3 regions of the Brucella pseudogrignonensis genome follow, and region 3 is predicted to be linked to each of the others. Evidence: predicted binding sites of a transcription regulator. Region 3 holds the regulator's gene; each other region holds the start of a gene.

Region 1 (10,835 bases), on a different contig from region 3:
GCTTGATCTGCCAGAAAAGAAAATTATTCTTGCGCCTGATGGCAAGGTCGAAAAGGTCATCGTGCCGGAACGGCTGGATGCACATAAACTCATTGAAGAATTTATGATTCAGGCCAACGTGGCTGCGGCAGAAGTTCTGGAAGCGAAGCGCCAGCCGCTCATTTTCCGTATCCATGATGCACCGGCGCTTGCCAAACAGGAATCGCTGCGCGAGTTTCTGCGAACGCTCGATATGAACCTCGCCAAAGGTGCCGAACTCAGGCCGGGCCAGTTCAATCGCATTCTTGAAGCGGTCGAAGGCACCGACCATCAGGACCTGGTCAATCAGGTTGTTTTGCGCACGCAAAGCCAGGCTATTTATAGCCCGGATAATATCGGGCATTTTGGCCTGCATCTTCATAAGTATGCGCATTTCACGTCGCCTATCCGTCGTTACGCCGATCTGATCGTACATCGCGCTTTGGTGAAGGCTCTGGGACTTGGAAGTGATGGCCTGACCACGGCTGAAGAGGCGCAGCTCGTAGAAATAGCGGCACTTATTTCATCAACCGAACGCCGCGCCATGCTGGCCGAACGCGAAACCGTTGACCGCCTGATTGCGCATTTCCTCGCAGCGCATCTTGGCGATGAATATGAGGGCCGTGTTACTGGCGTTACAAGAGCCGGACTTTTCGTTTCTCTTGCGACATATGGCGCGGATGGACTTGTGCCCATTTCAAGTTTGGGCAATGAATACTATCTGTATGATGAAGCAAACCACGCAATCGCTGGTGAAAGAAGCGGAAAAGGCTTCCGGCTCGGCGATACAGTCACGGTGAAGCTTGTGGAAGCGCTCCCTGTCGCGGGTGCGCTTCGTTTTGAGATGGTTTCGGAACCGCACTCCCTTCCGATGTCGACGCGTTCGCATCATAAGGCAACCAAGGGAATGCGCGGGCGCACAGGAAAGCCAGCAGGCGTTTCGCGCTCAAAAAGAAAAGGTCGCAAATGAACACGTTAGAGGCCAGTTCAACAGATAATCAAATCCACGTTTTCGGCGGCGATAACCAGAAAACAACCCGGCCAACCCGCAATCTGGGTCAGGCAATGTGGCGCGGATTTAAATCCCGCTGCCCGCATTGCGGCGAAGGCAAATTGTTTCGTTCTTTTGTAAAGCCAGTTGATCATTGCTCTGTCTGTGATGAAGATTATACCGAACAGCGCGCCGATGATCTTCCTGCCTATCTGACGATTTTGATTGTTGGTCATATCGTCGTTGGTGCCTTCATGGGCGTTGAGGCGACGACAGACCTTTCACTCATAGCGCATATGGCCATATGGGGACCGATGATCGTTCTGATGTCACTGGCGCTTCTGCAGCCGATCAAAGGTGCTACCATTGGACTGCAATGGGCCTTGTTCATGCATGGTTTTGGCGGAAAAGGCGAAGGGGAATACGGCGACGTTACCTGACAGGGTTTTGCCCGTGACATCCGCCTCACACACCACAAATGATAAAATAAAACCGCTGCTTCGCCCTCGCGATGCAGCGTCGCTACTTCTTATCGATCGCACTGAGCGAATCCCGCGTATTTTAATGGGACGCCGCCATCAATCTCTCGCCTTCATGCCAGGAAAATATGTGTTTCCGGGAGGTCGGGCTGACCCCGGCGATGGCAGTATTGCTGCTGCATCCGAATTAACCGCTGAAGACACGGTTAAGCTCGTCACAGGCATGGGAACGCGCGCGACGCTGCGGCGAGCGCGAGCGCTTGGGCTTTGTGCCATTCGCGAAACTTTTGAGGAAACCGGCCTGCGTTTTGCCCGACAAAACCATCAAGCGGCCCTGTCATCAAACGGTGGCAATTCTCCTGCAAACAGGGACTGGCTGTCATTTCTGGAAGGTGGAGCACTGCCTGCGCTGGGCGATCTGCGCTATTTCGCACGCGCGATCACGCCGCCCGGAAATGTCCGACGATTTGATGCACGTTTTTTCATGGCTTTTCGCGACAGCCTGCCAGAACTGCCAAAGCAGAAACTTGTTCCCGGTGGAGAACTTCAGGATTTAAATTGGGTTTCGATTGATGAGGTTGATAAACTGGATGTTGCCCGTATTACTCAGGCCATTCTGAAGGAAGCGAAGACGCTGCTGACAGAAACCCGGTACGAATTGCCAGCCACCCTTCCGGTGGTACAATACAGCAAGCGGTATGGCCGCTTTGTGCGTGAAGTGATCTGACCTTATGAACAAAGAAATTCATCCCGCCGATCTTGCAGCGCAGCAACCCGGCAAGGGGCCCAGTGAAGGCGAATTGCATTGGCGTTCGCTTGCGGCAGCGATTGCTACGATCAGCGCTATGGGTGCCGCTATCGGGCTAGGCATTCCGCTTTTGAGCGTTTTGCTGGAAAGCCGAGGCCACTCAGCCAGCCTGATTGGTGCCAACACCGCTGTCGCTGGGCTTGCATCCATCGTTGCAGCACCACTCGCAGCACCGATTGCAGCGCGCCTTGGCGTCGCGAAAGCAATCGTTCTTATGCTGCTTATCGGCAGTTTCGCATTTCTTGGATTTCATTTTTTGCAGCCACTTTGGGCATGGTTCGCACTGCGAATCGTCCTGCATTTCGCACTGACCGTGCTTTTCGTTCTTTCCGAATATTGGATTAACGCTTCCGCTCCTCCGGAAAAACGAGGTTTGGTGCTTGGTATCTATGCGACGTCGCTCTCACTCGGCTTCGCACTCGGGCCGTGGTTATTCTCAAAAATCGGCAGTGCGGGTGGCATGCCCTTCTATGTCGGTTTCGCAATCATCATAATTGCCATCATTCCCGTCTTGATCGCATGGCGCGATAGCCCAGATTTCGAGGAAGGCGAGCACGTCCCTTTCCTGCCATTTATCTTTGCAGTTCCAACCGCGACAATGGCTGTGTTTGTTTTTGGTGCCGTCGAGACCGGAGGGTTCGCACTGTTTCCAGTCTTTGGCGCACGCGTCGGCTTTAGCGAGGGAGACGCAGCACTACTCCTGACCATGATCGGACTCGGCAATGTGTTGATGCAGATTCCATTGGGAATCATCAGCGACAAGATTTCGGACCGTCGAAAATTGCTTCTGTTCTGTGCTCTCACAGGCCTGATCGGAATGATCGCCCTGCCCTACTTGATGTATAGCTGGTATCTCATGGCTGCCGTGCTATTTTTGTGGGGTGGTGTGGTCGCTGGTCTTTATACCGTGGGTCTTGCCCATCTCGGTTCTGAGCTCACCGGACGCGAACTTGCATCTGCGAATGCTGCATTTATTTTTTGCTATGCAATTGGCATGCTGGCAGGCCCGCAGGCGGTCGGAGTCGGCATGGATGCGATGGGACCGAAGGGATTTCCGCTGACACTCGGCATCTTTTTTGCGGCTTTTGCACTCTTTGCTGCGATTAGGCTGGTTCAAAAGAAGAAGCGGGGTTGACTTTTCGCTCTCAAACCGTAGTGTCGCGCCGAATTTCCGCTTCTTACCAATAGGTGAGACTCGTAGCGGTTTAATCATGAAAGAGCAGGTATTTCGATATGGCCAAGGCTACGACCATCAAGATCAAGCTTTTGTCGACCGCTGACACCGGTTTCTTCTACGTAACGAAGAAGAACAGCCGCACGATGACGGATAAGATGACAAAGACTAAGTACGACCCGATCGCGCGCAAGCACGTCGAGTTCAAGGAAACGAAGATTAAGTAATTCGTTTCTACCGCCAGGCTAACTGGCAGAAATCAAAAAGCCGTCTCTATGAGACGGCTTTTTTCTTGGGCGCTGTCGACAGCATTCAGGCCGCAGAAAGGACGATGCGGTTCCGACCTTTCTTTTTCGCCTCATAAAGGGCCGCATCAGTGCGGGCGAAAAGCGCTTCCACCGTATCACCACCCATCAACCGAAGCGACGCAATCCCAATGCTGATCGTCATCGAAATCTGATGCTTGCCGCCAAAAAGCAAGAACGGCTCTTCTGATACAGCATCACGTATCCGCTCGGCCACGGCTGCAGCATTGGCCAAATCGGTGTCAGGTAGCACAATAGCAAACTCTTCACCGCCATAGCGACACATCACATCCATACCGCGAATCTTCTTACGCAATCGTGCCGCAAATTCTCGAAGCACATCATCGCCACCATCATGACCATATTGGTCATTGACGCGCTTAAAGTGGTCGAAGTCGATCATGATGACCGTTAACGGCCTCTCGCGGCCCGTAGCACGTGTTAGAAGCACTGGCATATGCGTATCAAGGTAACGGCGGTTATGCAGCCCTGTGAGGCTGTCTGTAACCGCCATAGTTATGGTGCGATGCAGACTCTGGCGCAAAAGATCATTGTAGCATTTACGTTTAATCTGCGTACGCAAGCGCGCATAAAGCTCAAGCTTTTCCAATGGGCGCATGACATAATCATTCACCCCCAGTTCGAGCGCGCGCACCACCAGGGAGCCTTCATCTTCATTGACGATCAGAATGATCGGAACAAGCCTCGTGCGTTCAATCGTTCGTATCTGCGAACAAAGCCGCAGCGGATCATAATAAGTAAAATCAGCTGAAATGACGATGCTGTCATAATCGTTTTCTATCGCCTTGATAAGCGCATCATTGGCATCATTGGCGACATCGACGAAATAGTCGTCGCCCAGAATCATGCGCAGTCGCGCAGCCGCGATTTCGTTCTCATCAACAATCAAAATGCGTGCTGCGTCTTCTCCTCCACCGAAGCGACCAGAAAGTTTGGTGACAAGCAACGCTTCCACCTCTGTATCCGCAACCGTACCGGTTCGTTGAAACAATTCATCCGAAACCATCTTTAAACGCGCTAGACTTTTAACACGCGAAAGCAGTCGCTGATCATTGACGGGCTTCGTCATGAAATCGTCTGCGCCCGCTTCAAGGCCTGTGATCTTATCTTGAGCTGTATTAAGTGCCGTCAGCATCACGACCGGTATATTGGTCGTGCGCGGATCGTCTTTCAGACGACGACATACTTCAAAACCATCAATACCCGGCATCAAAACATCCAGAATGACGACATCAATCTGCCCCCCCAGACAGATTTCAATCGCCTCCGACCCGTCATAAGCGGACACAACTTCATAATATTCGCGCAAAAGCAGAGCTTCAAGCAGCTTTACGCTCGATTCTTCATCATCCACGACGAGAATTCGTGCTGTCATGATCCCCTGCCCCCCTAAGATCTTATATCGCGAGCGTGCCTTTATTCAAAATAATCAGGCATCGCCGAGATAAGACTTTATCGTCTCAATAAATCGCGGAACAGAAATTGGCTTGGATATGTAAGCCTCGCAACCGCCCTGCCGAATGCGTTCCTCATCACCCTTCATCGCAAATGCGGTAACAGCAATGACTGGAATATGCTTGAGTTCCTCATCGTCCTTAAGCCATTTTGTGACTTCCAGACCCGATACTTCAGGCAACTGAATATCCATCAGAATGAGATCAGGGCGATGTTCACGGGCAAGATCAAGCGCTTCAAGACCACTTCTGGTCCTGATGGTCTCATATCCACTGGCTTCGATTAGATCGCGAAACAACTTCATATTCAGTTCGTTGTCCTCGACGATCATCACAGTTTTGGTCATCGAATATTCCCTGGTCTTATTCTTGTCCGCCAAACGACAGGTTTGTTGCGCCCATTACGCCCAAATGGATTCCATGTAGTTTAAGCCTATTTGATTGACGAATAGCAAATATTCTCCCAAATCCCGCATTGCAGCTATTTCACCCAAAAGCTGAATCTGCGTTGCATTTTAGCGTATAGTGCAAATCAGCGTGAATCGAAATTTCAGCGATTTACGGTGCAATGGATAAGCTTAGAGCGGAGAAAAATGAGATGAAAACTGTTATGAGTGAGACCGAGGCAGAAGCTCTTGCAGTAGAGGCACTCGTATGGATGGCTCAGGATAATGAACTAATGCCGCGTTTCCTCGCTTTGACAGGCATCGAGGTTTCTTCCATTCGCTCGGCTGCGCAAGAGCCAGGCTTTCTTGCTGGCGTATTGCAATTCTACCTAAGCCACGAGCCAACGCTGCTCCGCTTTTGCCAAGAAACAGGCCGCGATCCCGCAACAATAGAAAAAGCAGCGATGCTTTTGCCGGGCGGGATGACGATACAATTTTAAAAATATTGTGAAGCAACAGTCGGACGGGGAAAGAACTCGTCTGCCATTTCGTTGGCCACAAAAAGAAACCGAAAAAATCTTTGTGTTTTCTATGCCGTCATGTTCGGTTGACACGACCATCACTTCCATAAGACAAACGGCTGCGTGGCAAAACAGTTCCCTCACCTCTCGCATGACGCTTAAAATCTCGCGAATTAAAATTGATTATAAAACTCAATTTTAAATTAATGAGGTGTAGATCGTGCAGGGGCTTCTATGTTTCAGATTCTTATTCGGGCAATTTTTCTCTGTTTTAGTTTAGCCTTTATCAGTGGCTGCGTGACGACAGAGGCGGAGAAAGATGCTCAATATTCAACGCCCAAAATCCCGTTAAGCGACGGCACATTTTTCACGCAACGCGTGACACCAGCCTCAACATGCCGGCAGAAATTCGCAGAAGTTAAACGTGTTAATCGTATTCTGGATCAAAAGGACTTTGTTAAGCGAGGCAGAGGCGAGTTATTGGTATTCATGTATCATGTGAACGTCTTCAGTGACTTCATCGATAAATGTTTGCCGAAAAAACGAACAACAAAAGTCAACCGAACCAAGACTGTTTAAAAAAAGCCCCGGAAACGGGGCTTTTTTGCATTTTGTGAAAACCCGATCAAGCGTTCGCAGATGCAGGTTGAGAAACGCTCAGAACGCTGAGCTCATGTGCCTTCCCATCACGTGCAATCCACGACATCGACTGACCGGGTGTCAGGCCAATAAGCGCGGTACCAATCGGTGTGAGAATTGAAATTTTACCCTGCGCAATATCTGCTTCACCCGGATAAACGAGTGTTACCTTCCGTTCGTGGCCGTCATTGGAGCGAAACTCCACCGTCGAGCCCATGCAAACAACATCAAGCGGCAGCTTTTTCTGCGGAACAACCTTTGCGCGATCCAGTTCCTGTAACAGTTCCTCAGCAACTTCTTCCAGTTTTTCGGAAACGTTACCAGCCAGAATTGTCAGGCGTTCGTTGTCAATGTCGCTTACAACGATCTTTGGCTTCTTACGGTTCTTTACGCTCATGACGTTCTCTCACTGCTGTCTAGTGATGATTGCTCTCCGTGACGATTCTCGTCCGGAATAACTGATTATTTTTTTAGAAAGCGCTTTTAACAATTCCGCTTGTTGGCAAGCGGCAAACCGTCCCCCGGAATCCTCTGCGCTGAGCAGGATTCGAGGGTTGCTATCCCATGATCGGTTGGAGCCGATGGAGTATGGATGCGAAACGGTTGTTCATAATGCTAAACTTGGTGATATCCTTGGCAATGTCAAGTGCACAACTAACAGTGTGACCGAGTAACGGTGGTAATACCATAGTTTAATGGTATAAAGCGATGTTCCTTTTATGTTCACAAAACAGCATCCAGCTATGACCGATTCTCATGCCACAAATCACTCGGGGCAAGGTTTCTGCCGCGATTGCCTATCGCCGCAAAAATTTGCAACGACGCGACGTTGCAGTGCGTGCGGCAGTCCGCGGCTTGTGCGTCATGCAGAGCTTTACAAACTCACGCTCGCCCATGTTGATTGCGATGCTTTTTATGCTTCTGTGGAAAAGCGCGACAATCCAGATATTCGCGACAAACCAGTCATCATAGGAGGCGGTACGCGGGGCGTTGTTTCAACCGCTTGTTATATTGCACGCATTCATGGCGTGCGCTCCGCCATGCCGATGTTCAAAGCGCTGGAAGCTTGCCCTGACGCCGTGGTTGTTAAACCCAACATGGAAAAATACGCACGTGTAGGCCGTGAAGTTCGAAAATTGATGCATGAACTCACGCCGCTCGTCGAGCCCATCTCTATTGATGAGGCATTCCTTGATCTCGAAGGCACCGAACGCTTGCACCGTGCACCTGCAGCTTTGGTTCTTGCGCGCTTTGCCAAACGCGTGGAAGACGAAATTGGCATTACAATTTCGGTCGGACTTTCCTATTGTAAATACCTCGCCAAGGTCGCCTCTGATCTACAAAAACCACGTGGATTTTCTGTCATCGGAGAAGCCGAAGCAGTGGATTTTCTGCGCGATAAGCCTGTCAGCATGATTTGGGGCGTTGGAAAGTCGTTTAATGCGAAACTGGAAAGCGACGGCATTCGTACAATCGGCCAGTTGCAGACAATGGATGAAGGCTCGCTGATGAAGGCCTATGGCACGATGGGCCAGCGCCTTTTCAGACTCTCGCGCGGGCAAGACAGCCGTAAGGTCGAGCCAGAACATGACATGAAAAGCATTTCGGCAGAAACCACCTTCAACAAAGACCTCTCGCAGGCAAACGATCTCGTACCCGTCCTACGCGCTTTGTCGGAAAAGGTTTCACACCGCCTTAAGACAGCCGACATTGCGGGGCGCACTGTCATCCTCAAACTCAAGACACAAGATTTTAAACTACGCACCCGCAATCGCCAGCTCGCAGACCCCACGCAACTTGCGGATCGCATTTTTCGCACGGGCCTTCAGCTACTAGAAAAGGAAATCGATGGAACAAAGTTCAGACTACTGGGAATTGGTGTAGGGGAATTATCTGCTGACGATCGTGCCGATCCACCCGATCTGGTTGATACCGCGGCCACAAAACGCGCGGTAGCGGAAGGTGCAATTGACAACTTGCGCAACAAGTTTGGGCGCAATGCAGTGGAAACCGGCTATACTTTTTCCAAAGGCAATCTCGCACGACCACAAACCCCATCAGACCGCGACCCCGACGAATAATAGCGATTAAGCCATTTGATTAGAAAGCCTTGGAGAAAAAACGTACAATTGCCGGTAACGGCTTGACGAAGCGTGTCTGGATCAATATTGGAACTCATCAAGAGTGTACTGACTGATTTGACAGCGCTCTTCGGAAGGCCTCATGGCGGAGTGGTTACGCAGAGGACTGCAAATCCTTGCACCCCGGTTCGATTCCGGGTGAGGCCTCCAACATTTTTGTAAGATCATTATAAGCAATTGAAAACGCTTTGATATTTTTCAAGGTGTGGCAATCGGTTCTCAACGTGTTCCGCCACACCTAAGTCGGGTGTGGCAATCGGTTCACCTTCCAACCCTTCACGCAAAATAATTTTCTTCCGTGCATGCGGCGTATTGACTCTTTCTACTAGCATGAACAAAATAAGAACATCGATGGCGGTCGAGACTAACACAGATATACGATTGGCGTGTGTATCTGCTTTTTAACGGAGCAGTACAATGAATGCGTTTGCGCAAGAAAATGAATATGACAATGAAATTGAGCTGGTACTTGCATATCACAAGGGCGATGTGCGGGCAGCAATTGAAGCGCTTCTAAAAGACCGCGACTTCCTCGTCAAAGAGATCGAGTATGCCAGCCTTGCAATGTCGATGGGCTTTACTCGTGGCTGGAAACCAACCGTCATTAAATGAAAACCGTCCTTAAGAACCTGAGACACACCAATGTCGTCCGGTTCACCTGTGCGAAATGCAATCACCACTACGAGAAGACAGCGCCGTTAATGGCCGTGCGTTTTGGTGAATGGCAGACGCTGGAAGAACTGGAAAAACGAATCGTATGCAGCAAATGCGGCAATAGAACCGGAAACTTCATAAGCTATGGGAACCCGGAACGATGATTAAACTAGAATGGAAGCGCACCGTTATTGGCGGACAAACAGCCCCGGGGGATTTTATCGCCTATTGCGAACGAGGAACTTTTGCCCGACTTTTGAGAAATGAACATGGACCTAGTGCGGGCATGTGGGGGTGGTATCTGAGCGCTAGCCGAAACCCATTTTCCAAACTACCCTACGGCTTATGTGACAGTAAACAAGAGGCCATTGACACAATTGTCCTCATGTTTGAAACCTTGCAGGAACAAGGAAAGCTCGAGTTTCATCCCGAACCGCCTCAACGCCGATCTCTCGCAGATATAGCCTAAATCCGTAGTTGCCCTACCTTCTTGGAAAACAGGAGGATGCAATGAACAGACCAAGGCGCGAAGGCAAATATCCGGATCGTAATCTCGAATGTGAGGCAGAAATGGCGGCAAAGGTTGTCGATGCCTTAGACGAAGCCGAGGCCGCAGGGTGGGACCGATTGGAAGCAGCAAAGGTCATGCTTCAAGCGGCTCATGGCGTTTACATGGGTGAGAGCGGAACCGACCCGGACGAATAAGTTAATGCCCCTTCTTCTGTCCTGCTTCGATCCTCTGCAATATCTCTTTCACAACACGCATGTCGCCGCCAAGTTGCGCGAGCGTGTCCTGAATTTTACTGACAGTCTCAGACGTGTTTGACGTGGCCTGTTCGTTGGCTGCAACCCTGTAGGCAAGATTATCAGTGATACCAGTTAACTTACGCACATCGGCTTCGATACCTTTCATGCGCTCATCCTGCCGGGCTTCATTTGCCTTCACATCTGCGAGGCGCTCTTTGTGCAAAAGCTCATGATCGACGCGCCACGCTTGAAGCTCGTCAATATCTCGCTCTGTATTGGCCCATATGTAAATCCATCCACCGACAACCCCGGCAAGAGTTATCACCTGTAAAACGGTATTAAGATTTATGGTCCACTGAAATTTCGGGATTGTCATTACCAGCAGCCCCGCGATTTCCCGAATTGATTATGTCCTGCAATCCCCTGCCCCGCCTTTAGATCGTTACCGGCGAGATAGACGGCAGTGTCAGGCTTAAGGCTTATCTGCTTCCAGCCCG
Region 2 (10,835 bases), 730 kb from region 3:
ATACGCCATCGATTGCAGCAATTGTTTTGCAGTCGGACAAGATCGATGTTGTGATGATCGGTGGTCCCATTGATCGCCGCGTCAGTGCAGCGGTTGGTGCACGCGCTTTGCGTGATGCGGAGCTGGTGCGACCTGACCTTTGTATGCTCGGAGTATGCGGCTTTTCTGCCGAAACAGGCATTACAGCGCTTCATCTGGAAGATGCGGAATTCAAACGGGTTATCGCTGGGCGAAGTCGTAAGGTTGTGCTGGCAATCACCAGTGACAAGCTCGGGACGGTTGCTGCGCACGATGTCATACCCATTGAGGCTGTTGCTGTTATGGCTGTTGAACATGATACAAAAGAAGATGTCCTTGCGCCTTATCGGGCATCAGGCATGACGATTATACATGCCGCAGAAGGGCGTGACTGAGGAAGCCATGGAACAGACTGCCGGACGAAATGATGCGTTGAGTGATCGGGCGCCAATCGTAACCAGAGAGCGCATTGCGGTGGCTCTGCTCTTTCTGATGAACGGATATATTTTTGGTGGCTGGGCACCAAAAATTCCCGAATTTGCAGGTCGTCTTGGGCTTGATACCAGTGGCATGGGTCTGATGATCCTTGTGTTTGGTATTGGCTCGCTTTCGATGATGCCGGTGGCAGGCGCGCTGTCCGCACATCGTGGATCTGGCGCGGTTGTGAAGCTGTTTGCAATCGGCCTTGTCCCGGCTTTGCTGATTATTGCGCTGGTGCCCAATATCGTCACAGCCGTGATTGTCATGTTCTATTTTGGTGGCATGATCGGCGCGATGGACGTTGCAATGAACGCGAATGCGGTTGGCGTCGAAAAGCATATGCGTCGCGCAATCATGTCGTCCTGCCATGCTTTCTGGAGCCTTGGCGGACTGATTGGGGCAGCAACGGGTGGCTTTTTGATTGCGCATGTTGGCTCAACTGCTCATGCGCTGATTGCAACGGTTGTAGCCGCAGGCGTGCTTGCTTTTGCTTGGCCTTCAATCATTGCCGATAAGCATTATCATCCAAGTGGTGAAAAGCAGAAGCTGACTTTGCCACGCAATGCACTCCCATGGCTGGTGGGCATTATCGCTCTGTTCTCGATGATCCCCGAAGGTGCAATTCTCGATTGGGGCGCCTATTATCTGCGTGATGAACTGGGCGCATCCGTGACAGTTGCTGGGCTTGGCTTCGCTGCCTTCTCTATGACTATGGCGATCATGCGCTTTGCAGGTGATATTGTCCGCGACCGTTTCGGCGCAACCAACACGCTGCGTTTTTGCACGTCGATTGCCATTATCGGCATGGTGATTGTCGGCCTGTCGAGCCACCCTTATGCGGTAATCTTTGGCTTTGCGATTTGCGGTATTGGTATCTCGAATATGGTGCCGATTGCCTTCTCCATCGGTGGCAATCTGCCGGGCATCAACCCAAGTGTTGGTCTATCGATTGCCACCACCATGGGCTATTCGGGGATGCTGGTCGCGCCTTCGCTGATTGGCTTCGTTGCCAAGCATAGCGGTTTCAGCGTGGTGTTCCTGTCGCTGCCTCTCCTGTTGCTGGTGGTACTCGCCTTCTCAGGGCTGGCAAAATACGCGGACAGTTCGCATTAAGCATTTGAGCCAAAAGTGCGTAGCGGTTTTGCGTAGGATAATGCGTGGAAAAAATACATCGAGCGATTATTGCTCGATGTTTATTCAGCGGTCCAGCCGCCCTCGACCGGGAGGGCGGCACCGTTGATCTGCGCTGCAGCATCCGTTGAAAGGAAGGCCGCAAGTGCGCCAATCTGGGCAGTCGTTACAAATTCCTTTGTTGGCTGCTTATCCAGCATGACCTCGCGGATCACCGTTTCGCGATCCATGTTATGGGCTTTCATCTGATCGGGTATCTGAGCTTCGACAAGCGGGGTGAGTACATAGCCGGGGCAGATGGCATTGGCTGTAATCTTTGCGGTGGCAAGTTCAAGTGCCAGCGTTTTTGTGAAGCCAACAATGCCGTGCTTTGCTGCGACATAAGCCGACTTGAACGGTGACGCGACCAGCCCATGCGCTGACGCGATATTGATGATACGGCCCCAGCCAGCTTTTTTCATATGGGGGATCGCTGCGGCTGAGGTGTGAAAAGCCGATGTCAGGTTGATCGCGATAATCCGGTCCCATTGATCGGTCGGAAATTCTTCGACGGGCGCGACGTGTTGGATGCCCGCATTATTGACGATAATGTCTGCGCTGCCAAAAGCATCTACGCTTTCTGCAATCAATGCACGGCAGTCGTCCGGCTTTGACATATCAGCGGAAATATAGATCACGCTTACGCCATGTTCCTTGGCGATTGCTTGTGCCAGATCGTGGTCTTCGCTACGGTCTGTGAAGGAGTTGATCACAACATTGTGCCCGGAACCGGCCAACGCATGGGCGATGCCAAGACCAATGCCGGAATTGGAACCCGTGACAATAGCGGTTTTGCGGGCCTTAGCATTTGCCATGTTTCATCTCCTCCTCTGGAATCATTGCATAATGAGGAGGCGACAAGCCGTCGGCAAGTGATTATATAACAAGAAAACGATGCAGGCAGGCGTTGACAATTGCGCCTTGCTACGCCACCTGAAAACAGGCCCGTACGAAGAGCGGTTTCCGATACGCGAAATATATTTGCTTCGGCAATTGCAGCAGGACAAAAGAACAGAGCACAATGTCTTCCGAGACCGTCAGCTATTTTTCGCATCCTTTTCCCCGTCGCCGATCCGTTGGCGTGAGCGTTGGCGGAGTTATCGTTGGCGGCAGCGAACCTGTTGTTGTCCAGTCGATGACCAATACCGATACGGCTGATGTTGATGGAACTGTTGCACAGGTTGCAGCCTTGCATCGTGCCGGTTCCGAGATCGTGCGTATTACAGTGGATCGGGACGAATCGGCTGCGGCTGTGCCGAAGATCCGTGAGCGTCTTGAACGCCTCGGCATGAATGTGCCGCTGGTCGGCGATTTTCATTATATCGGTCACAAGCTTTTGGCCGATCATCCGGCTTGTGCCGAAGCGCTTGCGAAATATCGCATCAATCCGGGCAATGTCGGTTTCAAGGACAAAAAAGACAAGCAGTTCGCAGACATCGTCGAAATGGCGATCCGGTATGACAAGCCGGTGCGCATTGGCGTGAACTGGGGATCGCTTGATCAGGAGTTGCTGACAACGCTGATGGATCGCAATCAGGCGGAAGGTGCGCCTTTGAGCGCACAGGAAGTCATGCGTGAAGCGATTGTGCAGTCGGCGCTGATTTCGGCGAACCTTGCCGAAGAGATTGGCCTGAGCCGAGATAAGATCATCTTGTCGGCCAAGGTCAGTCAGGTGCAGGATCTGATTGCTGTGTACACCATGCTTGCCAATCGTTGCGATCATGCTCTGCATCTTGGTCTCACCGAGGCCGGAATGGGCACCAAGGGCGTTGTCGCGTCATCCGCTGCGATGGGTATTTTGCTACAGCAGGGCATTGGCGATACAATTCGCATTTCACTCACACCAGAGCCAGGTGGTGATCGCACGCGCGAAGTTCAGGTGTCGCAGGAATTGTTGCAGACCATGGGCTTCCGCCAGTTCATTCCGATTGTTGCCGCGTGTCCAGGTTGCGGACGCACGACGTCCACGGTGTTTCAGGAGTTGGCGCAGAATATTCAGGACGATATTCGCCGTTCTATGCCGATCTGGCGTGAAAAATATCCCGGCGTGGAAGCGCTTTCGGTGGCGGTCATGGGATGCATCGTCAATGGTCCGGGCGAATCGAAACATGCCGATATTGGCATTTCGCTTCCGGGTACAGGCGAAACGCCGTCCGCCCCCGTCTTTGTCGATGGCAAGAAGGTGACGACGCTGCGCGGACCGGAGATTGCCGCTGATTTCCAGAAAATGGTTGCCGAATATATCGAGAACCGCTTCGGGCTTGATCAGAAAGTGGCTTCTTAGCTAGCTTTGCCGTTCTGCGATGAAGCGGGCGGCTTGCTTGAGAATCGTTGCATTTTCACCAAATGGCTCAAGAAGGCTTTCAGCCTGAGCAACCAGACCGGAAAGCTGTTTGCGGGTCCATTCGATGCCATGAAGCGACACGAGCGTAGCTTTGCCTGCCGCTGCATCTTTGCCAGTTGCTTTGCCCATGACGGCGGCATCCGCAGTCACGTCCAGAAGGTCATCGGCAAGCTGAAAAGCAAGGCCGATAGCTGAGCCAAACTCCGCCATGCGCTCGCGGTCTTCGCGCGATGCACCTGCAATGATTGCTCCGGCTGCACAGGCAAAGCGGATCAACGCACCGGTCTTCATGGCTTGCAGCGTGATGATACCCGCTTCATCCGGTTTGTTGCTTTCTGCCATCAGATCAAGCGCCTGACCGCCAGCCATGCCACCGATGCCTGATGCACGCGCCAGCGCCGAGACTAGTTCGATGCGGATTTTGGCTGGAAGATCAGTTTCGTCAGACGCAACAATATCAAAGGCATAGGTTAGCAGACTGTCACCTGCGAGGATCGCTGCGGCTTCATCAAAAGCCTTATGCACGGTTGGTTGCCCGCGCCGCATGTCGTCATTGTCCATTGCAGGCAGATCATCATGCACCAGCGAATAGCAGTGAATGCATTCGAGTGCCGCTGCTACGCGCAGTACAGAATCGCCGTGCTTGCCAAACATGGCGGCACTCTCAACAACGAGAAAGGGGCGCAGGCGTTTGCCACCATTCAGTACACCATGGCGCATAGCGGCTAACAATCGCTCGGGGCGCGCCACTTCGCCGGTGCGCAACCGAAGATCCAGAAGCCCGACCAGCATTGTCTCGACTTCGAGAGCGCGCAGATGCAGGGATTGAGCAAAATCTACAGATACGTTTTCCATATGTTAGGGGATGGACCAAAGTGCAGATTTGGTCAACTGGGCACAACGATCAGCACAGGCTTTTTCATCCAGCGGTCATCAAACAGGTTGTTTCTTGTCAGAAGCTTTATGGAATCAGGTTCATTATTGTTAAGGAATAGTTTATGTCGCTTAATAAGGAATAACGGGCGGTGGATGTGGCAAAAATCATTCTCAGGAGCAAAGATGGTCGCAATTACTTGGCTGATCCCGTTTGGGGTGGCAGGATTGCCCTTATGCTCAAGATTTTGATCGGTCTTGCCCTCTTACCGCTTTTTTTGATCCTCGTTTATTCAATACCCTTTGTGCGCCCGATTTCGACATTGATGGTGAAGGACTATGTTCTTTTGCGCGATGTGGACCGGCAATGGGTTAGTATTGACGATGTTGCGCCAGTTCTGGTGAATTCCGTGATGATGGCTGAGGATGGGCAATTTTGCAGCCATGGCGGCGTAGACTGGCATCAACTTAGTCTCGTGCTTGACAGTGATGGCGCGCCCAGTCGGGGTGCTTCTACGATCACTATGCAGACGGTGAAGAACCTTTTCCTCTGGAATGGCCGTTCCTATCTGCGCAAGGGGCTGGAGTTTCCATTGGCGCTGGTCGCCGACGCAGTGTTGTCAAAGCGACGCATTATGGAGATTTATCTCAATATTGCTGAGTGGGGTCCGGGCATCTATGGCATTGAGGCGGCGGCTCAACATTATTTTAAACGCCCCGCATCGCGGCTGAATGCGCAGCAGTCGGCCTTGCTCGCTGTAACGCTTCCCAACCCAGCGCTTCGCAATCCTGCCAAACCGACACGCAACATGCAGCGCATTTCACGTATTGTTGCCGGACGTGCTTCACGCGCTGGTCCTTATGTGACTTGTGTTCAATAGCTGGAAAAAAGATAAGACTCCGCTGGTCAAATGCCGCAAGAGCGTGTATAGGCACGTGACTTTCCGGAATTTTGTCCGATGTGACAGGCTCTTCGGGGCCGTGCCGGACGTTTATTGATCGATCAGTGGAGCTGAATCCATGGCAGTACCTAAACGCAAAACGTCTCCGTCGAAGCGCGGCATGCGCCGCTCGGCAGACGCACTCAAGGCCCCGACTTACGTCGAGGACAAGAACTCGGGCGAACTTCGTCGTCCACATCATATCGACCTTAAGAGCGGTATGTATCGTGGTCGTCAGGTCCTCGAAGCTAAGGAATAGTCTTAAGCTGCTTTGCAGCTGAAAGATGGTTTTCAAAAACGCCGTTTCCGGTTTGCGGAAGCGGCGTTTTCTTTTATTGTTTTTTTGAAAATAAGATTTTTTCAAAAACAAATATATAATTTTATCATATGGTAAAAAAACAAAATTCTGCCGCAATTGAAATGCTTTATTAAATAATAATAATTTTTAATATAGTTATTTTATTAAATATTGGGGTGGAGAAATGGATAGCTATTTAAAGGCTGCTATTCTGAATGCAGGTTTCTCTGTAAATTCTACATTGTCACTGTTTTATATTATAAATAATACAACTTATAATGAAGATATAACAAAAGAAATGTCAGATACACCTTGTAAGGTGGGTTGTTTATCAAAAGCTGAGCCGGGTGCGGTTGTGCATTTTGCTAGCAACAACGTTATATGAAATAGCGAAGGAGGCCGGGCAGCTATGCCCGGCTTCTAGTTTCGAGTTAGCCCGGGTCAGCGACAAAATTGCTGGCTTCAATTCCGGAAATAGCGGCTAGCTCATCATTGTCTGAGGTGTCGCCGGAAATGCCAACCGCACCGATGATTTCGTTGTTGGAATCCTTGATGAGAACGCCGCCCGGCACTGGTACGATTCTACCGCCGGAAACATTGGACAGACCTTCAAGGAAATGCGGACGGTCTTTTGCCTGGTTGTTAAGCCAGCGTGATCCAGCGCCGACAGCGAGAGCGCCGAAGGCTTTGCCGGATGCGATTTCAAAACGTAGAATCGATGCACCGTCCTGTTTCTGAAAAGCCTTCAGATGACCACCGGCATCAAAGACTGATACGGCCAACGGCTTTAGCTTCAGTTCCGTGGCTTTTGCAAAAGCGGCTGTGATGATGGCATTGGCTTTTTCTAGTGTCAGTGCGGACATAGTGATCTCCTTGGTTTCCGTGATCCTAACTTAACGCGTGTTGCGCGAGGCGTGTGGTCTTAACTGCGCGTTCCATGACGAAACAGATTATTGATTTGAGCAAAAATACTTCGCATCGCCTTATTCTACGAAACTTGCAAAGCGATGCGTTTTGGTCTTTCTCTGTCGGTGATTTTCAAGGAGGAAAGAAAGAATGACTGCATCACACACCCAGAAAGCAATCGTCATCGCCAGTGCAGCGCGTACCGCTGTGGGGGCGTTTAATGGCGCTTTCGCCAATGTACCCGCACATGAACTTGGAGCCGCTGCAATTAAGGCCGCACTTGAACGTGCCGGTATTGATGCTGCGGACGTGGATGAAGTTATTCTCGGGCAGGTGTTGACGGCAGGCGAGGGGCAGAATCCGGCTCGTCAGTCCGCCATGGCCGCGGGTTGTCCAATTGAGACGACTGCCTTTTCGATCAATCAGCTTTGTGGTTCGGGCCTACGTGCCGTGGCGCTCGGAATGCAGCAAATATTGGCAGGTGATGCCAAAATCATTGTCGCAGGTGGTCAGGAATCGATGTCGATGGCGCCACATTGCGCGTATCTGCGCAGTGGCGTGAAAATGGGCGACTTCAAGATGATCGATACGATGCTTAAGGACGGCCTGACCGATGCGTTTCATGGATATCACATGGGTATCACCGCCGAAAACATCGCAAAACAATGGCATCTGAGTCGGGATAATCAGGACAGCTTTGCGCTTGCTTCGCAAAACAAGGCAGAGGCAGCGCAGAAGGCAGGCCGTTTCGATGATGAAATCGTGCCGTTTGTTGTCAAAAGCCGCAAGGGTGAAACGGTTGTTTCTGCGGACGAATATATTCGCGCAGGAACGACCATCGAAGCGCTTTCAAAACTCAAGCCTGCTTTTGATAAAGAAGGCACTGTGACGGCTGGTAACGCATCCGGTATTAATGATGGTGCTGCCGCGCTGGTCCTGATGGATGCCGATGAGGCTGAAAAGCGTGGTCTTGAGCCGCTTGCACGGATTGTTTCCTGGGCAACAGCCGGTGTTGACCCATCGATTATGGGAACAGGACCAATTCCTGCTACGCGCAAAGCACTCGAAAAGGCTGGCTGGACAGTTGCAGATCTTGATCTGGTTGAAGCCAACGAAGCTTTCGCCGCGCAATCCTGTGCTGTTGTTCGCGATCTTGGGATTAATCCAGAGATCGTCAACGTGAATGGCGGAGCGATTGCCATTGGTCATCCGATTGGCGCATCAGGCGCGCGCGTGCTGACAACGCTTCTTTATGAGATGAAACGCCGTGGTGTGAAGCGTGGTCTTGCTACGCTTTGCATCGGTGGTGGCATGGGCGTCGCCATGTGTGTGGAACGGCCATAAACAGCTTAAAGGTTAACGCCAATATGGCTTGAAACGACAATAGGGCAGCAAATATGCGCTGCCCTATGGCGCTTTCAATCACAGAGCCACTACATATTGTGAGAACAAAGGCAGAAAATCGATCAATCAGCGATTCGTCGCCGATTCGTTCTGGCTTTGAACTGAAGGTTAATGAAAAGACGTTTTTAATCGGCCTGAATTAAACTAAGGCCCGGAAAAAAATGATAATTTAGAAACGAGTGATTTAATTGCGCTCTGCGAATTTTGTCGATGAATGCAAAGGTTAACAATCGCGCAGTTCTATTCTTAAAAAGTCCGATGCATTAACGATTGCGATTCAGCATATAGTGGCAGGATAGGCGCCAACGTCTATATGTTGCCGTGAACAAAAGGCGAAGAGTGCGGAGTCAGCGATTCGTCGCCGATTCGTTCCAGAGTCGTTCTATTTGTTAAACGGCGTATTTGTTAAGATGTCTGGGCATCGAAAACCCAGAGTGAATCATGTGTATTGAGGCGCAGTGCCATGGATAAGCCGTTTTGTTTTTTTGAGGGTGCATGCAGCAAGAGTTCCGGCTAGAACAGTCGCGGCTTTGACCGCGCCGGAATTCCTTTAAGAACATAGGTCTAAACTTAACAGGAGCGCTTTCGGCTCAAGTCATATAGTGCTATCGCATAGCTTTACGTATGGCATTTGTTCCGGGAATTCTACAATTGGCATGAACCAACTCCCTGCCCATGATCTGCCGCTGACCTTGAGCGGCCGCGGTGTGACTGCGGTGCTTGGGCCGACGAATACCGGTAAGACGCATCTCGCGATTGAGCGTATGTTGTCACATGGCAGTGGCATGATTGGTCTTCCGCTGCGGTTACTCGCGCGCGAAGTCTACAATCGTGTCGTCGAGAGAGTGGGCGCGGCTAATGTTTCGCTGATTACCGGCGAAGAAAAAATCGCTCCGCCCAATTCGCGCTATTCTGTTTGCACGGTTGAGGCCATGCCGCGCCGCACGGATATGCCCTTTGTGGCTATCGATGAAGTGCAGCTAGCAGGCGATCTTGAACGCGGGCATATTTTTACGGATCGCATTCTGCATCTGCGCGGGCGGCAGGAAACGTTGTTGCTCGGCGCTGGCACGATGCGCGGCATTTTGGAAAAGCTGTTGCGTGGCATTACGGTGGTGACGCGTCCGCGCCTGTCACATCTCACCTATGCAGGTTCGAAGAAGATTATCCGCTTGCCGAACCGTTCGGCGGTTGTCGCTTTTTCTGCGGATGAAGTTTATGCGATTGCTGAATTAATCCGCCGTCAGCGCGGTGGTGCTGCGGTGGTTATGGGGGCTCTGAGCCCACGCACCCGAAATGCACAGGTCGAGCTTTATCAGTCGGGTGATGTTGACTTCCTCGTGGCGACCGATGCCATTGGCATGGGCCTAAATCTGGATGTTGATCATGTCGCCTTTGCGCAGAATCGCAAGTTTGATGGCTATCAGTTTCGTGATTTAACGCCGTCTGAGCTGGGACAGATCGCGGGCCGTGCCGGGCGCCATTTGCGTGATGGTACGTTTGGCGTAACAGGTCAGGTTCGTCCGCTGGATGACGAAATGGTCGAGCGGATTGAGGCGCATGACTTTGACCCAGTTAAAGTTCTGCAATGGCGGACGGGTCGTTTCGATTTTTCTTCGCTGACTGCCTTGCTCTATTCTTTGGACACACCAACGCCGGTTGTCGGTTTGACCAAGGCTTTGCCTGCTGTTGATCAGCAGGCTCTTGAAAATTTGTCGAAAGACGAAGACATTGTGCGGCTTGCAACAACGCCTACGCGAATTGAACTTTTGTGGGATACCTGTGCGCTCCCCGATTATCGTAAGATCGCGCCGGCTCAACATGCCGATATCATAGCAACCATTTATCAGGATCTGGTCCGCCGAGGGAGCGTTGATGAAGATTATATGAGCGAACAGGTGCGCCGCGCCGATAGTACAGAGGGGGAAATCGACACTCTGTCTCATCGCGTCGCGCAAATCCGTACCTGGACTTTTGTGTCGCACAGGCCCGGTTGGCTTGCCGATCCGACACACTGGCAGGAAAAGACGCGCGAAATTGAGGACAGATTGTCCGACGCGCTGCATGAAAGGTTGACGAAACGCTTTGTAGACCGCAGGACAAGCGTGCTTATGAGGCGCCTGAGAGAGAATGCTATGCTAGAAGCAGAAATCAGCTCGACCGGAGACGTAAACGTCGAAGGCCATAATGTCGGGCAACTGGAAGGATTCCGTTTTACCGCTGACGTTCAGTCCGATGGACCGGATGCGAAGGCAGTAAAGACGGCTGCACAAAAGGCGCTGGCCGCCGAATTTGACCGTCGTGCGGAGCGTTTTGCTGCTGCTCCCAACGGTGATTTTGCGCTCGGTTCAGACGGTGTTCTGCGCTGGGTTGGTGCGACTGTCGCCACGCTTGTTGCGGG
Region 3 (10,835 bases):
CTTGGTGCTCTGCGTACAATGAGAACTTGCATCGGAACCTTTGTTAAGGTTATCCCCTCACAAGGCTTATCTTTACAGATAGCCGGGCTTTGTTTTGTTCTTAAAGGGTTTCCAATGCTCGACAGTATGCGTGACGCCGCCAAATCCTGGGTTGCTAAGCTTCTTCTTAGCCTGCTCGTCCTCAGCTTTGCGGCTTGGGGTATTACGGATGCTTTTCAGGGCGAAATGGAAGTTGATTCAGCCATTAGTGCTGGCGGTTCAAAAGTCAGCACAACTGACTATCGTTTTGCCTATGAACAACAGCTGATGCGCCTTTCGCAGCAGTTCCGCCAGCGGCTCAACCGTGAACAGGCCCAGCAGCTTGGTGTGGACCAGCAGGTTCTGGCACAGCTCGCAGCCGGTGTCGTTCTGGATGAACAGGCCCGCAACATGCAGCTTGGCCTTTCCAAGGACGGCATTGCGCGTCTGACCGGCGAAGACCCATCATTTCAGGATGCAAGCGGCAATTTCAGCCGCGCCCAGTTTGATGCCGTTCTGCGCCAGTCAAACATCCGCCCACAGGATTACCTCGATAATCGTGCAAAAGTTGCGCGTCGCCAGCAAATCGTTGAAGCATCAACCGATGGTTTGAAAATGCCAGCCACGATGCTGAAAGCATTGGCTCTATATCAGGGTGAAAGCCGCAGCGCCGATTACATTACAATTCCGGCTGAAAAAGCTGATGCGGTCCCTGCCCCTTCGGATGAAGCGCTCAAGACTTATTTTGATGCGCACAAAGACGAATATAAAGCACCGGAATACCGCAAGATTACCTATGTGAAGCTTGAGCCTTCGGACATTGCCGATCCGGCCGCTGTCACACAAGACGAAATTAAAGACTATTACCAAAAGAACAAAAGCCGTTTCAGCACCACTGAAACCCGCACAATCGAACAGCTTAACTTTGCCGACGAAGCAGCCGCAAAGGCCGCGCACGAAAAAATCGCAGCTGGTACCAGCTTCGTCGATATTGGCAAGGAACAGGGAAAGAGCGAAACTGATCTCGTTCTCGGCACCTTTGAAAAGACTGCTCTTCCTGATTCCGTCATTGCAGATGCAGCATTTGCGCTCAACGAAGGTGGCGTCAGTGATGTCGTAAAGGGTGCATTCGGCCCTGTTATTCTGCGCGTTACGACGGTTAATCCGGCAAGCGTCAAAGAGCTTTCGGAAGTCGAAAAAGAAATTCGCGACACCGTAGCGACCAATATCGCGATCAGCAGCATTAACGGTATTCACGACGCCTATGAACAGCAGCGTTCCGAAGGTGGCAGCATGCCAGACGTTGCCAAAGGTCTGAGCCTCAAGGCTGTGTCGATCGAAGCTGTTGACGATGAAGGCAATGATCCAGCTGGCAAAGCACTCGAGTTGCCAAACTCAGAAGCGCTTCTTGCCGCCGCATTTCAGGCCGAACAGGGTTTTGACAATGACGCTTTGACGCTCGGAAACTCTGGTTATCTGTGGTATCAGGTGGACGGAACGACCCCCGCGCGCGATCGCACACTTGATGAAGTCAAGGACAAGGTTACAGCGGCATGGAAGGGCGAAGAAGCAGTCAAGCGTCTCAATGATCGCATGGCTGAATTGAAAAAGCGTCTTGATGACGGTGAAACGCTCGACGCAATCGCAGCAAGTGCAGGCGTCGAAAAGCAGACCAAGCGCGGCATCACCCGTAACACCAATGATGCAGATTTCGGCTCTGCCGCAACCGCACAGGTATTCCGTGGTCCGCTTAACCACACCGGCACTGCTGGCGCTGTTTCCAATGACGGACAGCTTCTCTTCAAAGTAATTGAAGTGACCGAGCCAACTGCCACTGGTCCGGAAGCTATTCCAGAACAGCAGCAGACCTATCTCGCATCAACACTTACAGATGACGTGCTTGAACAGCTGGTCGGTGAGTTGCAGAAGCAATACCCGGTCAAGATTAACCAGACAGCCATCAATAACGCACTGGCATTCTGATAAGCGACGGACATAAGAGAATGGCTGACTTAAAACCCTATATCGCCAAGGCTGCCACCGGCACACCACTGTCGTTCGAGGATTCTAAAGCAGCCTTCGACATTATGATGTCAGGTCAGGCCACCCCTTCGCAGATCGGTGGCTTCCTGATGGCTCTGCGTGTTCGTGGAGAAACAGTGCCGGAGATTGCTGGTGCTGTTGCTTCCATGCGTTCCCGCATGCTGCCTGTTGCAGGATCAGAAGATGCGGTCGATATTGTTGGCACCGGCGGCGACCAGTCCGGCTCCTACAATGTTTCAACCTGCTCTGCGATCGTCGTTGCTGGCGCAGGCGTGCCGGTTGCAAAACACGGCAATCGCGCGCTCTCGTCAAAATCTGGCGCTGCTGATGCGTTGGCAGCGCTGGGCGTCAACATTGAAGCCGATGCCAATACAATAGGGCGTAGCATTACAGAAGCTGGTCTTGGCTTCATGTTTGCGCCGATGCACCATTCGGCAATGCGCCATGTGGGCCCATCGCGCGTCGAGCTTGGCACCCGCACAATCTTCAACCTTCTTGGACCGCTTTCCAATCCGGCTGGCGTCAAGCGTCAGCTCGTCGGCGTTTTCTCAGCAGAATGGGTAGAGCCACTAGCGGAAGTTCTTAAAACTCTGGGTTCAGAAACCGCATGGGTCGTCTATGGCGACGGCCTTGACGAAATGACCACGTCCGGCACCACCAAAGTTGCAGCACTCGAAAACGGCACCATCCGCACATTTGAAATTCAGCCGGAAGACGTCGGCCTTCGCCGCGTCGATATGTCTGAACTCAAAGGTGGCGATGCCGAAGTTAATGCCAAAGCACTGCTTGCCGTGCTTGAAGGCGCTCACAATGCCTATCGTGACATTGTACTGCTGAATTCTGGTGCAGCTCTGGTGATTTCCGGTAAGGCAAAAGACCTTAAAGACGGCATTGCGCTCGCGGCGCAATCAATCGATAGCGGTGCGGCGCTGGCCGTTTTGCAAAAAGTTATCGCTGTATCAAACGACAAGCCGCTCTGACGGAAAGGATCACATTATGTCCACCGACATTCTGCGGAAAATTGAAGCTTATAAACGCGAAGAAATCGCTGCTGCAAAGGCAAGCCTGCCTCTCAACGAAGTAAAGGCACTGGCCAAAGATCAGCCAGCAACGCGCGGTTTTCTCAAAGCGCTCGAAGCAAAGCGTGCGGCCAAAAAGTTTGCTCTCATTGCGGAGATCAAGAAGGCGAGTCCATCCAAAGGTCTTATCCGCCCGGATTTCGATCCTCCAGCGTTGGCGAAAGCCTATGAAGATGGTGGCGCTGCCTGTCTTTCGGTTCTGACCGATACGCCATCCTTTCAGGGCGCGCCGGAGTTTCTGACTGCTGCGCGCAATGCATGCTCATTGCCTGCGCTGCGCAAGGATTTTCTTTTCGATACTTACCAAGTCTACGAAGCCCGCAGCTGGGGTGCGGATTGCATTCTGATCATTATGGCAAGCGTCGATGATGATCTCGCAAAGGCGCTTGAAGAAACCGCTTTTGAGCTTGGTATGGATGCGCTGATTGAAGTGCATGACGAAGAAGAAACGGAACGCGCATTGAAACTTTCGTCGCGACTCATCGGCGTTAACAATCGTAACCTGCGTACCTTTGATGTCGATCTTGCCGTCTCCGAGCGCCTTGCAAAAATGGTGCCGTCAGACCGTCTCTTGGTGGGCGAGAGTGGCATCTTCACCCATGATGATTGCCTGCGTCTTGAAAAATCCCATATTGGCACATTCCTGATTGGCGAAAGCCTGATGCGCAAGGATGACGTAGCAAGCGCTACCCGCGAACTTCTAACCGGCAAGGTGTGAGCCATGACGGCCAAGCTGACCCATATCGACCAGACAGGTTCCGCCCATATGGTCGATGTCGGCGACAAGGCCGAAACGGATCGCGTGGCGATCGCCGAAGGCGCAGTCAGGATGAAGCCAGAAACGCTGGCACTCATTCTGGAAGGCAATGCAGCCAAAGGCGATGTCATTGGCACAGCGCGGCTTGCTGGCATTATGGCGGCGAAAAAGACCGCTGATCTTATTCCGCTCTGTCATCCACTGATGTTGACCAAAGTGTCCGTCGAAATAGAACCCGACCAAGCTCTGCCCGGCTTGCGCGTTTCGGCAACCGCAAAACTCAAAGGCCGTACTGGCGTTGAGATGGAAGCGCTGACTGCCGTTTCTGTTACCTGCCTGACGATTTATGACATGGCTAAAGCAGTTGATCGTCATATGGAAATTACCGATATCCGCGTTTGTGCGAAAAGTGGCGGCAAGTCAGGCGATTGGAAAGCCTGATCTTTCAGACGAAAGGAAAACCGATGTCCCTGTTTCCAGTCGATGAAGCACTTGCGCGTATTCTGAATAGTGCACGACCGCATGGTACAGAGACAATTTCGCTTTCTGAAGCAGGCGGACGTGTCGTTGCAGAACCTGTTCAGGCCAAACTGCAACAGCCTCCTTTTGATTGCTCGGCTATGGATGGCTATGCGCTAATTGCTCCTCCAAACACCAATTATCCTCTCGAATTCACAGTCATTGGCGAATCAGTTGCTGGAAAACGCTTTGATGGTGAGCTCAAACAAGGTGAAGCCATACGCATCTTCACCGGTGCACCAATGCCCGCAGGTGCCGATAGCATCGTTATTCAGGAAGATACGGAACGCTCGGGTGAAACACTCACCATCCTCAACGGACTAGACAAGGGGCGGCATATCCGACGTGCGGGGCTAGATTTCGCTCCCAGCGATGTTGTACTGCCAATCGGTCGTTCTCTTGATGCGCCTGCGCTTTCGCTTGCAGCAGCGAGCGGCAATGCAACAATTTCAGTATTCTGCAAGCCGCGCGTCGCGATACTCGCTACCGGCGACGAACTTGTACTGCCTGGAATAATTCCCGGCCCTGACCAGATCGTCGCTTCCAACAGTGTTGGCATTGCCGAAATCGTCCGCCGTGCAGGTGGTGAGCCAGAAGATCTAGGTATCATCACTGATAATCCGGCAAAGATAGAAACAGCAATCAGCGACGCTTTTTCGGATGGTATCGACATTCTGGTGACGGTTGGTGGCGCATCCGTTGGAGACCGCGATTACATTCACGGTGCGTTGCAGAATTGCGACGTTGATCTCGACTTTTGGAAAATCGCCATGCGTCCGGGTAAGCCGCTAATGTACGGACGCAAAGCCACTTCTGGCAAAACTATTCACGTCATCGGGCTGCCAGGTAACCCGGTTTCAAGTCTCGTATGCAGTCTTGTTTTTCTGCGCCCCCTCGTCGCGAAACTGTCTGGCACAGAGTTAAATGCAGATATTCGCCCAGCCAAACTTGGTGAAGCGATGAAAGCCAATGACCACCGGCGCGACTATGTGCGCTCGACTGTCACTCAGGCATCTGACGGCACACTGATTGCAACACCCTTCCCGGTTCAAGACTCATCGATGCTTTCAGCGCTGGTTCGCTCTCAGGCATTGCTGATGAGAGATGAGCATGCCCCTGCTGCCTCCACGGGTGACGCTTGTACGATATTAATGCTGTAAAGAACGCCCCCTCCGCACAACCATTAATCATTTTAAAACCATTGCGGAACAAGACTGGAACATATAGTGTTCGTTCTGGTTTTGTTTTTATTTGATTCTGGTCCGGAGGGTATGGCGCATGTTGACCCGTAAACAGCACGAGCTTCTGCTGTTCATTCATGAACGTCTTAAAGAGACGGGCATCCCTCCGTCGTTTGACGAAATGAAAGAAGCTCTCGATTTGGCTTCCAAATCGGGCATTCATCGCCTTATCACAGCGCTGGAAGAACGCGGTTTTATTCGTAGACTTCCCAATCGTGCACGTGCGCTCGAAGTTCTTCGCCTACCTGATTCCATTGCACCGGGCCTGAACTCACAAAAGAAGTTCGCTCCAAGCGTCATCGAAGGTAGCCTTGGCAAAGCGCCACCACCGCCTCCTCCGTCACGACCTGCACCTGTTACGGCAAATGATGATTCTCCAGCAACGGTTTCCGTGCCGATGATGGGACGTATCGCAGCCGGTGTACCGATATCAGCAATTCAGAATCAGACACATTCGATCAGTCTGCCACCAGAAATGCTCGGTGCTGGCGAGCATTATGCGCTCGAAGTCAAAGGCGACTCGATGATCGAGGCAGGAATTTTTGATGGTGACACCGTCATCATTAAGCGCGGTGAGACGGCCAATCCAGGCGAAATTGTTGTTGCACTGGTCGATGACGAAGAAGCAACTCTGAAACGCTTCCGTCGCAAAGGTGCATCAATTGCGCTTGAAGCTGCAAACCCGGCTTATGAAACGCGGATTTTTGGTCCAGATCGTGTGCGCGTACAAGGTAAGTTGATTGGCCTCATCCGACGCTATTAAAGCAACTGCATTTTAGGAGACATGCAACTGAATATGTTTCCTTTTAAGCAGTACAGTCAGCTATAATGGCTCTGCCAATTCTGTTGCGGCTTGCGACGCTTCATAAGCTCTACTTTTCTCAGCGCCAGCTCTCTTTTGATATTCGCGATCAGGTAGTCCCCTCGCCGCTCGCGAATAGAGACGATGCAAATGCCACGGGCGCGTTGGCGCATCGACTGAAAAGGTCAGCTGATCAGCATAGTCGGCTAAGTTGGTCGTTTTGGTCAGTGCGAAACGGTAAATTTTATTCTCCTGCGCAATACCGTTTTCGTCTGAGTTGATTGCAGAAGCGCTTACACGTAGCAGCTTATGCCCTAGTCTGAGTTCAAGAGTACCTTTTAAGGCTAGTTCCTGTCGGTCGATCATCAGGACGCTAAAACGCTTACAGCTCAACTCTTTGCCAGCTATAGCGAGAATGACAATGTCGCCAATATTGCAGGCTGCGTCTTTCATCTCTTCATCTGCCGTGTAGGATAGCATTCTACCGTCCCGCAGCGGAATGGCGCACACCCCATCTTCGCAAACAAAGGCTTCTTCAGCTGATACCATTCGCTGTTTTTTTACCACCTGCGGCGGAATAAACTCATTAATCAGATAGGCTGTCTGCCAGTTCTGCGCGGTAAATTTTGGAGGCCTGCTGCGATTAATAGCAAAATTCCCATCTGGAAGACGCACAGCGACGAATTTCGCATCTTCACTCACAAGAATATCAGGCAACGGTGTTCTTATAAAAACGGCAAGCCCGATAATTACGAAGGGGAGTGCCAGCCATCGCATTCGTGTTGTAAACACAACCGCTATAACAAGCGCCAGCGTCCAGAGAACAAGCGTGCTAGCTGGCATGACCCCTGGATTACCATCAGGCGAAAAGCTGGCGACAAAACTTGCAATATGTCTGACCAGTAAAACGCCGAACCCCATAATCTGCAATGGCAACCAATCCAGATGCAGCGGCATCAATAACAAGCTGAGCACTGCGAAGGGCATAACCAATATAGAAATAACGGGTAGTGCCAATACGTTGCCAACAAGACCAAACGGCGCCGTATTGTTAAAATGATAGGCTGCGAAAATTCCACTGGCCACGCCAGCAACAATAGACGTAGCGCCCGTCGCAACCGTTGGTAATAGAATTTTTGAAATAATCCCGCGTGGCTTTGCGCGACGATCTTCAATAGCTGTTTGCTTGCGAGATTTCTTATCGCTCCACCACGCAAAAGCTGCAATGAGACCCGCAGTGGCTGAGAACGACATTTGAAAGCTTGGCCCCACAATTTCATGCGGGGAAATCGCAATCATTGCCACTGAGGCGATAGCGAGATTGCGCATACTGATCGCTACGCGATCGACCAGCAATGCACAAAGCATCACAACGATCATCACATAGCTTCGTTGCGCAGCGACGTCAGCACCGGACATAGCCAGATAGAACGTGCAACTTAGAAGTGAAAGACATGCAGCAATTTTTTTGACCGGATATCTGGCGCTAAACGCTGGTGCGAGTGCGAATAAAGATCGCAACGACATCATCACAACCCCTGCAGCCAACACCATGTGCAAACCAGAAATAGACAAGATATGCGCGAGACCCGCTTTGCGCAGATCCTCATTTGTTTCTTCACTTATCCCCGCTCGTTCTCCAGCGATGAGTGCGGCTGCGACACTCCCATCCTCGCCTGAAAGCACTTCAGCGATACGTTCAGAAACATGTACCCGTAATTGAGCGATAGCGCCGGAAATTTTGGCGAAAACCTCACTTGGTGCAGGCACATCAGCTATTTTTGGAGTGCCCAAGAAAAAGCCATTTGCACCTATCCCGCCGAAATAGGCGTGAAACGCAAAGTCGTAGTTTCCCGGTCGAACAGGACCAGTGGGCACACGTAACCGCGCGAAACCAGTCAAGCCGCTGCCAATTTCTGTTTTGGCTGGTATATCGCGCGCCGTAATCCGGATGCGTTGCGGCGCATAGCGAAGTTTGGGTCGTTGCGTTTCAAGCAAATCAAGCGTCACACGCCAACTGCCATTATCGCGATACTCTAAGCCAACAACTCTGCCAGTGATACGCGTTGCAACCTCAGAGCCTAACAATTGCGTACTTCGTCGTTCCGTCTCGAACTTTCCCGCAACTATTCCCAATAACACCGCCAACACGAGTGTCACTGCTTGTGATACGAGGAAGTGTTTTCTGAATAAAAAACGTATTAAACAAACAGCTACAACAACAGATAGAATGGGCAACCATTCAGGTTCATAAGAAAGCGTGAAATAAACAACGGCTCCCAACCCCATAAAAACGGGAAAAAGAAGAAAAAATATTCCGCGCCCTATTTCACGATCAAGCGCCGCAATCAAAAGCTGCCGTGAACTACTCAGCAGTTCCCGCGCACGCTCGGAAGGTGTCAGTTTCCTTTCCGGTAAAGCGACGGGCTGAATATCAGCTCGTTCTTTCGGTAACCACGGTTCAGGAAGCAAGGCACGAGCAAGACCTTCAGGCATGTCTTTGACAAATGCCCGCTCGCTCACCTCTTGTCTTTCCCTTATGCCCGTCATGCCCCCGCCTGACTGCAAAAGTGCCCGCGCTTAATCTAAAGAAGCACGTCCCGACGGTGCGAAAGAATTGGGAAACGCTTGCACACCGTGCTGCCTATGCTACATGAACCACAGTCAAAATCGAGAGGGTTCTCGCAATGAGAATCCTTATCGCCCGTGGACTGTGAGAAAACGGGCGCTACATATTCAAAATTCTGCCTCGCGCTCGGCTTCCTGCCGCAACTCAACGAGGCTTTGACACAGTGGAGCTGTTATGTCGAAACCGGTCGTCACCCGTTTTGCCCCTTCGCCCACGGGTTATCTGCATATTGGCGGAGCCCGCACGGCTCTTTTCAACTGGCTTTATGCAAAGCATACGGGCGGCAAGATGCTGCTGCGCATCGAAGATACAGATCGTGAGCGTTCTTCCGAAGCTGCAACGGCCGCCATTCTTGATGGCTTGACCTGGCTTGGCCTCGATTGGGACGGTGAACCAATTTCACAGTTCGAACGTGCACCGCGTCACCGGGAAGTAGCAGAAGAACTCGTTGCGAAAGGCAAAGCCTATTATTGCTACGCAACACCTGAAGAACTCGAAGAAATGCGCGAGAAAGCACGCGCTGAAGGCCGTCCGCCACGTTATGATGGCCGCTGGCGCGATCGTGATCCATCCGAAGCGCCTGCAGGCGTGAAACCTGTTATCCGCATTAAAGCGCCACGCGATGGCGAAACCGTTGTTCGCGATGCTGTGCAGGGCGATGTCCGCTTTCCGAACAAGGATCTCGACGATTTCATCATTCTTCGTTCCGATGGCAATCCAACCTATATGCACGCGGTTGTCGTTGACGATCACGATATGGGCGTTACGCACATCATCCGCGGTGATGATCACCTGACAAATGCTGCCCGCCAGACCGTGATTTACGACGGTATGGGCTGGGAAGTCCCGCAGATGTCGCATATCCCGCTCATTCATGGTGCGGATGGTGCCAAGCTTTCGAAGCGTCATGGTGCACTTGGTGTCGATGCCTATCGTGCGATGGGCTATCTGCCGGAAGCACTGCGCAACTATCTCGTCCGCCTTGGCTGGAGCCACGGTGATGATGAAATCATGTCGACCGAGCAGATGGTTGAATGGTTTGACGTGACCGACATCAACAAGGGTGCAGCACGTTTTGACTTCCAGAAACTGGAAGCCATCAACGGCGTTTATATGCGCGCCAGCGATGACAAAGCTTTGTTCGACGCATTGATCGCCGTATTGCCGGAAATCGAAGGCGGTAAAGAACTGGAAGCGTCGCTTGACGAAAAGGGACGTGCACAGCTTCTGACAGCAATGCCCGGTCTGAAAGATCGTGCGAAGACACTGGTCGAGCTCGCAGATGGTGCGAAGTTTATTTTTGCCAAACGTCCGCTCGCTTTTGATGAAAAAGCAGCTTCCCTTCTCAGTGACGAAGGCCGTGAAATCCTTAAAGGCGTTCTGCCGCATTTAGAATCAGTTGGCGAATGGACTGTTGACGCACTTGATGCAGCTGTTCGTGCGCACGCGGAAACGATTGGCCTCAAACTTGGTAAGGTTGCGCAACCATTGCGCGCAGCACTCACCGGTCGTGCGACATCACCGGGTGTATTCGACGTTCTGTTCGTGCTTGGTCGCGAAGAGTCGCTTGCACGGGTAAAAGATCAAATCGTTTGAACTGTTAGCATTCACGCTGACGTGACAAAACTGGCTTAATTAGACCAAAATACGCATTGCATCGCGAAATCATTGGGATAGTTTGGCGGTCGAAATCGTTTGGATAATGCGTTGAAAAATCGGTTTCGCGCGAAAGTGCGAAACCTGTAGA

The links. Region 3 encodes LexA, which represses DNA repair genes until DNA is damaged. Its sites were predicted from a motif close to TGTTCNNNNTGTGTTCNG; they were not measured.
Positions count from the first base shown of each region.
Region 1: the regulator LexA is predicted to act here: its motif matches at 7,506-7,523, upstream of RI570_RS17730 (DNA polymerase IV).
Region 2: the regulator LexA is predicted to act here: its motif matches at 8,802-8,819, upstream of RI570_RS04640 (helicase-related protein).

Region 1 is NZ_JAVLAT010000002.1:1,356,995-1,367,829, forward strand. Features, by position in the region: gene rnr (ribonuclease R) at 1-988, shown strand, start outside; gene RI570_RS17685 (DUF983 domain-containing protein) at 985-1,449, shown strand; gene RI570_RS17690 (NUDIX hydrolase) at 1,574-2,215, shown strand; gene RI570_RS17695 (MFS transporter) at 2,289-3,431, shown strand; gene rpmG (50S ribosomal protein L33) at 3,530-3,697, shown strand; gene RI570_RS17705 (PleD family two-component system response regulator) at 3,783-5,171, opposite strand; gene RI570_RS17710 (response regulator) at 5,226-5,597, opposite strand; gene RI570_RS17715 (DUF3572 domain-containing protein) at 5,849-6,136, shown strand; gene RI570_RS17720 (hypothetical protein) at 6,392-6,736, shown strand; gene rnk (nucleoside diphosphate kinase regulator) at 6,783-7,193, opposite strand; gene RI570_RS17730 (DNA polymerase IV) at 7,540-8,877, shown strand; tRNA gene RI570_RS17735 (tRNA-Cys) at 9,014-9,087, shown strand; gene RI570_RS17740 (hypothetical protein) at 9,355-9,549, shown strand; gene RI570_RS17745 (hypothetical protein) at 10,102-10,296, shown strand; gene RI570_RS17750 (hypothetical protein) at 10,298-10,714, opposite strand; gene RI570_RS17755 (hypothetical protein) at 10,811-10,835, opposite strand, start outside.
Region 2 is NZ_JAVLAT010000001.1:942,207-953,041, reverse strand. Features, by position in the region: gene RI570_RS04690 (DeoR/GlpR family DNA-binding transcription regulator) at 1-413, shown strand, start outside; gene RI570_RS04685 (MFS transporter) at 421-1,611, shown strand; gene RI570_RS04680 (3-hydroxybutyrate dehydrogenase) at 1,692-2,483, opposite strand; gene ispG (flavodoxin-dependent (E)-4-hydroxy-3-methylbut-2-enyl-diphosphate synthase) at 2,690-3,952, shown strand; gene RI570_RS04670 (farnesyl diphosphate synthase) at 3,953-4,867, opposite strand; gene mtgA (monofunctional biosynthetic peptidoglycan transglycosylase) at 5,044-5,766, shown strand; gene rpmF (50S ribosomal protein L32) at 5,906-6,085, shown strand; gene RI570_RS04655 (hypothetical protein) at 6,309-6,509, shown strand; gene RI570_RS04650 (heme-binding protein) at 6,556-6,987, opposite strand; gene RI570_RS04645 (acetyl-CoA C-acetyltransferase) at 7,181-8,374, shown strand; gene RI570_RS04640 (helicase-related protein) at 9,091-10,835, shown strand, end outside.
Region 3 is NZ_JAVLAT010000001.1:216,824-227,658, forward strand. Features, by position in the region: gene RI570_RS01055 (peptidyl-prolyl cis-trans isomerase) at 115-2,001, shown strand; gene trpD (anthranilate phosphoribosyltransferase) at 2,022-3,041, shown strand; gene trpC (indole-3-glycerol phosphate synthase TrpC) at 3,058-3,858, shown strand; gene moaC (cyclic pyranopterin monophosphate synthase MoaC) at 3,862-4,338, shown strand; gene glp (gephyrin-like molybdotransferase Glp) at 4,362-5,576, shown strand; gene lexA (transcriptional repressor LexA) at 5,695-6,420, shown strand; gene RI570_RS01085 (ComEC/Rec2 family competence protein) at 6,481-9,009, opposite strand; gene gltX (glutamate--tRNA ligase) at 9,263-10,684, shown strand.